2 regions of the Alkalihalobacterium sp. APHAB7 genome follow, and region 2 is predicted to be linked to the other one. Evidence: riboswitches for the same ligand, from Rfam matches in the RefSeq annotation. Region 2 holds a riboswitch; the other holds the start of a gene.
The links. A riboswitch is a leader RNA that binds a small molecule or an ion and turns the genes downstream of it on or off. The one in region 2 is predicted to bind thiamine pyrophosphate.
Positions count from the first base shown of each region.

Region 1: another riboswitch for thiamine pyrophosphate. It lies ahead of ACNSTQ_RS17650 (3-oxoacyl-ACP reductase); the one in region 2 lies ahead of thiC (phosphomethylpyrimidine synthase ThiC).

Region 1 covers NZ_JBLWFS010000022.1:39,920-43,520, forward strand. Annotated here, with positions in the region: gene ACNSTQ_RS17640 (HD domain-containing phosphohydrolase) at 1-166, shown strand, start outside; gene ACNSTQ_RS17645 (peptidase) at 344-1,528, shown strand; TPP riboswitch at 1,789-1,899, shown strand; gene ACNSTQ_RS17650 (3-oxoacyl-ACP reductase) at 1,977-2,738, shown strand; gene ACNSTQ_RS17655 (MFS transporter) at 3,353-3,601, shown strand, end outside.
Region 2 covers NZ_JBLWFS010000007.1:132,107-135,707, reverse strand. Annotated here, with positions in the region: gene ACNSTQ_RS09640 (aspartate kinase) at 1-1,263, opposite strand, end outside; TPP riboswitch at 1,654-1,765, shown strand; gene thiC (phosphomethylpyrimidine synthase ThiC) at 1,963-3,601, shown strand, end outside.

The sequences.
Region 1 (3,601 bases), on a different contig from region 2:
TAGATCTTACCGTTCAGCATTGCCGGTTAGCGAAGCCTATAAAAGAATAGTGGATGGGAAAGGCTCTCAGTTTGATCCTCAGTTAGTAGAGTTATTTGAAAAAGTTTATCCTTCTTGGTGTGACTATCATAAAAACTACCCATGGCAAGACACGAAAGTAGAATGATTTAATTATACAGAGAAAAGGAGGTGACAAACTATGAAAATTCGTAAACTAAAAAAGATCAAATTAACTTGCTGGTGGTGCACGTATTTTGGACGTTAATTAATGATGATATTTTATTAAAAAGGATGCTAGAAACATTTGGCATCCTTATTTATTTTATAGAAGGAAGGCACGAACATGAAGCTATCACTTCAAACGAAACTGACCTTACATTCGTTAACTATTCGTAAAGATAAAAAACATTATATAGTCGAAGAAGTGACATCAGGCGAGTTCTATGAGATGCCGCAAGTTTGTATTGATGCAATTGAACAGATTAATCAAGGGGTTTTACTAGAACAAATTGAAATCGAGCTCAAGCAAAGGTACCCGGAAGAAACGGTTGATCTGGTTGATTTTGCCGAACAACTTTTGGAATTACAGTTAATAAAAGAAGTAGACGGGGTAACGGTTGAAGTGAAGAAGAGCCGTCCAGTAGAGTCGGGGTTTACATGGATTCCCTCGAGTGTTGGACGTGTCTTTTTTAACCGTTTCTCGAATAAATTGTATGTTGGTTTACTCGCTGTTAACGTCTTATTTTTAATTGTTAACCCGCAATCCTTTCCTAGTTATAAGGACATCTTTTTATTTGAAACGGTCATGCCAAGTTTGTTGTTATGGATGGGTGTTTCTTTGGTGCTTGTTTTGATCCATGAATTTGGACATATTTTAGCGGTTCGCTCATATGATTTACCCGCAAAACTCGGGATCGGACACCGACTATTTTTTGTTGTATTTGAAACGGATTTAACACCTGCATGGAAGCTCGCACCGAAACAAAGAAATAGATTGTACTTTGGCGGATTATGCTTTGATCAGTTGATGCTTTTTATCGCCTTAAGTCTGCAGCTCTTTTTCGGTGTGAATCACGGTTTGATTGCGGGAATTTTAGGGCTTGTCGTACTTGATATCTTCATTCGCACGATCTATCAATGTTGTTTTTACATGAAAACGGATTTATATTATGTGTTTGAAAATTGCACAGGTTGTTACAATGTGATGGAAAATGGGAGAAAGCTGTTAAGTCAGTGGTTGCCGTGGATCAAAAGCCCACCGGCGACGGAAACGTTTGCTGGCGAAGAGAAAACGGTGAAGCTGTATTCTATTTTTTTTGTAACGGGGATCTTATTAACTTGCAGTTTATTTCTCTTTTATTTTATTCCGCAAACAATCTACGCTTTTACGAAAATACTTCCAGGCTTTCTCCAACCGATTAGCGATCCTGTCTTTTGGGATGCAGCCGTTTTTGTTGGACAATTCGTGTTGATCCTCGGGTTATTGCTGTATTCGTGGATTAAAAATCGTGCGGAGGATGCGGTATAGGAATCAGAAGCACTGTTATACGATTTAATCAAAATTATGCCGATATATTGTAAGTTGCGCCGATAAAACTAAAGTTACGCCGATTTATCGTGAATTGCGCCGATAAAAGCAAAGTTACGCCGATTTATCGTGAATTTTTGCGGGGATATATTAAAAGTTACACCGATACTCATAAAAATTCTATTAAATGATACAAACATTTGAATTGATTTATATTTGATCAAGTTATAAAATAGATTAGAAAGATTTACCAAGAGAATATGCTCTACTAGGGGAGCCTGTCGTTCAGGCTGAGAAAAAAGGAACAGACTTTTTGACCCTCAGGACCTGATCTGGATGATACCAGCGTAGGGAAGTAGTTGAGTTTGAACTATGACTAGGTCCATATTTTTGACCTGGTTTTTTTGCATGCAGTTCTAGACTTTTTACATAAAATGGAGGGATTGTTATGGAATTAAGCAAACAAACGGTATTAATAACAGGAGCAAGTCGTGGAGTAGGAGCTGCATTGGCTAAAGCTTTTGTAAATGAAGGCGCAAATGTCGTAGTGAACTATTTTCAAAGTAAAGAAAAGGCAGAGGACTTGGCCCAGACATTAGGTGAAAAAGCGATCGCTATTCAAGCCGATGTAAGAGATAAGGATCAGGTCAATACAATGGTAGCTCAAGCAAAAGAATATTTTAACACGCCGGTTACAACGATCGTAAACAATGCGTTAATCGATTTTCAATTCAATCCTGTAGCTCAGAAAAATGCGTTTGAACTTCAGTGGGAGAATTTTAATACCCAGTTTGAGGGAAGTGTGAAGGGCTCACTAAATACGGTGCAGGCGTGTTTAGCCGACATGAAGGAAATTGGGTTTGGTCGTATTGTGAATGTAGGGACCAACTTAGTACAAAACCCAGTGGTTGCCTACCATGAGTACACAACCGGGAAGGCTGCACTCCTCGGATTTACGCGCAATTTGGCAAAAGAACTAGGGCAATACGGGATTACAGTCAATATGATCTCCGGTGGGCTTTTAAAAGAAACGGATGCTAGCAGCGTCACAACGGAAGAAGTGTTTGGTATCATTCAAGCTACAACGCCATTACAAAAAGTAACGACACCTGAAGAATTTGCTGAAACCGCTTTGTTCTTTGCATCCCCGTGGGCACGAGCAGTAACAGGCCAGAACTTAGTCGTTGATGGTGGATTGGTGATGGACTGATTCACCATCTACAGTCAATTATATGGGGAAATGAACAACAATTAGTCATAATTAGTTAAGATTGATTACAACCAATATCATTAATAGGAAAGTATCGTTTTACTTTAGAAATAGACTTTGCTAATTCAGCAAAGTTTATTTTTGCTTTTGGACCGTAAGCCAAGCGAATGCTTGGCTCTTCACGCATAGCGTGAAGCTTTTGAAAAGAAAATCGGTCCAAAAGCAACAAAGTTTACGAAAACAGCCTTTAATAAAAAATAGCTCATATATTACTACTAGAATCGTTAGTTCAGCACTATTCGACAAAGTTACTCATTGAATGATTACTCATTCATGTTATAATCAATATTATCTAAATATTTTAAATAATTTCAATTATGTATACAGACTTACAGAATATTTTAATCACTTCTACTACATATTAAACTCACTAAAAAGATAGAAATAATTAAGATTAATACGAACTCTTACTGAAAATAATAAATGTGGAGCGGTATGGTCGTGTTATTTTTTGGTTTCTATACAGGACGTTTTTCATTCTGGGAGTTGACTTTGCGAGCAGAGGATTAATAAATCAACGAATGTAAGCGTATACACAAAAGGGAGGATCTATCATGGCTTTGCCAGCAAAACAAGAAACAGTTGTTGAAACACCCCTGCAGCAAGAGAGACCGGCACATAATGAGATGTTATTTTACGGAATGGGCTTTTTTGGAATTATTTTAATATGGACTATGGTTGGGACATTTTTAACATTCTATTATACCGATGTGGTTGGAATTTCGGCTGGTGTCGTTGGTACACTCATGTTAGTTGCGCGTCTGTTAGATGGTTTTACGGACGTTGGTATGGGCGCGCTAGTG
Region 2 (3,601 bases):
ACCTTGGTTAATCATTTCAATGTTTACATCAGCATTGGCAAGTGCCGTAGTTGCACGTGCTGAAAGGCCGATCGTATTGTGCATTCCTTCGCCAACCATCATAATCATGGAAAAATCGCGCTCTACATACACATCATCTACATCTAACTCTTCTCGAATACGAGTAATGATGCGATCTTCTTTCTCTCCATCTAACTGACACTGTTTTAAAATAACAGACGTGTCATCAATTCCAGATGGGATATGTTCATATGAAATGCCTTCTTCTTCAATAATTTGAAGTAATTTACGTCCAAAACCGATCTCGCGGTGCATTAAGTACTTCCGCACATATAGCGTACAAAATTCTGAGTCACTCGCAATTCCGATCACTGGATTTAAAACGCACGCACGTTCAGCCATAATCATCGTTCCACGAGCTTCTGGATTATTTGTGTTTTTTATACATACAGGAATGGACTGACGAAATGCAGGCATAAGCGCTTCATCATGAAATACCGAAAAACCAGCATACGATAACTCACGCATTTCACGATATGTCATTTTCTTAATGTTCACAGGATTTTCAACGATCTTTGGATTGGCAGCAAATACCGAATCAACATCTGTGAAATTCTCATATAAATCTGCCTTCACTCCTGCAGCTAAAATAGATCCTGTGATATCCGATCCACCTCGAGGGAAAGTAACTAAAGTTCCTTCTTTAGAGTAGCCAAAGAACCCTGGAAAAACAATCACACCTGGACGTTCCCTTAGTTGGAACAAATGATCGTAGCTTTCCGGAAGAACTTGAGCGTTCCCAGGTTCATCACTCACTAATAACCCGGCCTCTTTTGGATTTACATATTGCGCTTCAATTCCGGTACTTTGAAAGTAAGCTGCGATTAACTTTGCATTGTTGTCTTCACCGCTCGCTTTCATTTGATCCATGAATTTCCCTTCATGTGAAGTATCAAAAGCTACTCGGGCTTGTAAATCCTCTTTAATCGTTTCTATAATATCTGCTGACAAATTGAGATCTAATGCAATCTCTTCATAACGGCCTACGACGGCACGTAGAGCATTCTCAACGTCGCCCTTTTCTAACACGGCATCAGCTAACTGTATAAGTAAATCCGTAACCTTTGTATCTGTTAATTCCCTCTTACCGGGCGCTGAAACGACTACAAATTTTCTTTCTTCGTTCTCGGCAATGATTGAAGCCACTTTACGAATTTGCTCTGCGTTCGCCACTGATGTTCCACCGAATTTCGCTACTCTCATCTCGTTTCTCCAACTCCTATAAAGTTTTTTTCTGTTCCCTTAATATTTCAATAATTCATAATTTATCATAGCCCTTACCTGTTTGCAAAGTTGAATAAATTGGATATCGTAGGCTATGTAAGGATATATCACCAACTGGTTTATTCAACCTTCCCATTCTCCCCATTCACGCTAATCGATAGAAAACCCTCCCATATGGTTGGATTTTCATGTGACAGTAACACTTTACAGGAATAAAGAGCTAAAATTAACAAACAATATTCGACATTTCCTGGCAAAACTCCTGCTCACCAGAACGATATTCATAAATTATTCTTAACAACAAGAAAAGGAAAATAGATCCAATTAACTGTTTTCTTTTCCAAAACTTTGTGTTAATTTAATAGTACAACTGAAGAAAACGGGAGCTCCATAGCAAGGGGCTGAGAGGACAACTGATACTGTTGTCGACCGTGAACCTGATCTAGGTAATGCTAGCGGAGGGATTTGAAGAATATTTATGTCCATTCGACCGCTTTCTAGCGGTCTTTTTATTTTTATAGTGTGCGCATATTATTAAAGTCGTTGACATTTATAACAGTCAAATGATTTTTAATTGTTGCTGCTATAAAAAGGATGAAATTTCTTATATTGTGACCCCCCTCCTCCATGATCGGTTCTATCATCAAGAACTTAAATCAAACTTAGGAGGATTTTTTTATGTCAATTCTTAACCCATTTCCAAACAGTAAGAAAGTTTATGAGAAAAGTAGTACAAACGATTTTATTGCTGTTCCTTTCCGTGAAATTGAACTAAGCCCAACCTCATTTGATGGAGAAGAAATTCCTAATGAACCGTTTAGGGTATACGATACGACTGGGCCTTACACAGACACTAACTACCAATCAGATGTAAGAAAAGGTTTGCCTGGTTTACGCAAACAATGGATATTAGATCGTGGTGACGTTGAATATTATGAGGGTCGTGATATAAAACCCGAGGATAATGGTTTTATTGATATTGAAAGAACGAAAGCTGTGGAAGTCTTTGATACAACAAGCAGGAAACCATTACGAGCGAAGCAAGGGAAGAATGTAACCCAACTCCACTATGCTAAAAAAGGAATGATCACACCTGAAATGGAGTTTATTGCGATCCGAGAAGGTTTAGATCCTGAATTTGTTCGATCTGAAGTAGCGAGTGGAAGGGCGATTATTCCATCGAATATTAATCACCCCGAGAGTGAACCCATGATTATCGGACGCAACTTCCACGTAAAAATTAATGCGAATATTGGGAACTCTGCAGTCAGCTCCTCAATAGAAGAAGAGGTTGAAAAAATGACGTGGGCGATCCGCTGGGGTGCCGATACAATCATGGATTTATCTACAGGCAAACATATACATACTACAAGAGAATGGATTATTCGAAACAGTCCAGTTCCAGTAGGTACAGTCCCTATCTACCAAGCCCTTGAAAAAGTAAATGGAGTCGCTGAGGACTTAACATGGGAAGTCTATCGAGATACATTAATTGAACAAGCGGAACAAGGTGTAGATTATTTTACAATCCACGCGGGAGTGTTACTACGTTATGTCCCGCTTACAGCTAATCGTTTAACCGGTATTGTTTCTAGAGGTGGTTCCATTATGGCCGCTTGGTGTCTGGCACATCACCAGGAAAACTTCCTCTACACTCATTTTGCTGAGATTTGTGAAATAATGAAAGCATACGATATCGCCTTCTCATTAGGAGATGGTTTACGTCCAGGTTCGATTGCTGATGCGAATGATGAGTCCCAATTTGCTGAGCTTGAAACATTAGGCGAATTAACGAAAATTGCTTGGGAACATGATGTTCAAGTAATGGTCGAAGGTCCTGGACACGTGCCCATGCACAAGATAAAAGAAAATATGGATAAACAACTTGATATTTGTCACGAAGCCCCTTTTTACACATTAGGTCCACTAACAACTGATATCGCACCAGGCTATGACCATATTACTTCAGCGATCGGCGCCGCGATGATAGCTTCTTATGGTACTGCCATGCTTTGCTATGTAACACCGAAGGAACATTTAGGGTTGCCGAATAAAGACGATGTTCGTGAAGGTGTTGTGACCTATAAACTTGCTGCTCACGCAGCAGATTTAGCAAAAGGCCATCCAAATGCCCAAAGACGAGACGATGCACTTTCAAAGGCGCGGTTCGAATTCCGTTGGCGTGATCAATTTAACTTATCATTAGACCCAGAAAAAGCAATGAGTTTTCATGATGAAACCCTGCCGGCAGAAGGTGCCAAAACCGCTCACTTCTGTTCCATGTGCGGGCCTAAGTTTTGCAGTATGAAGATCTCTC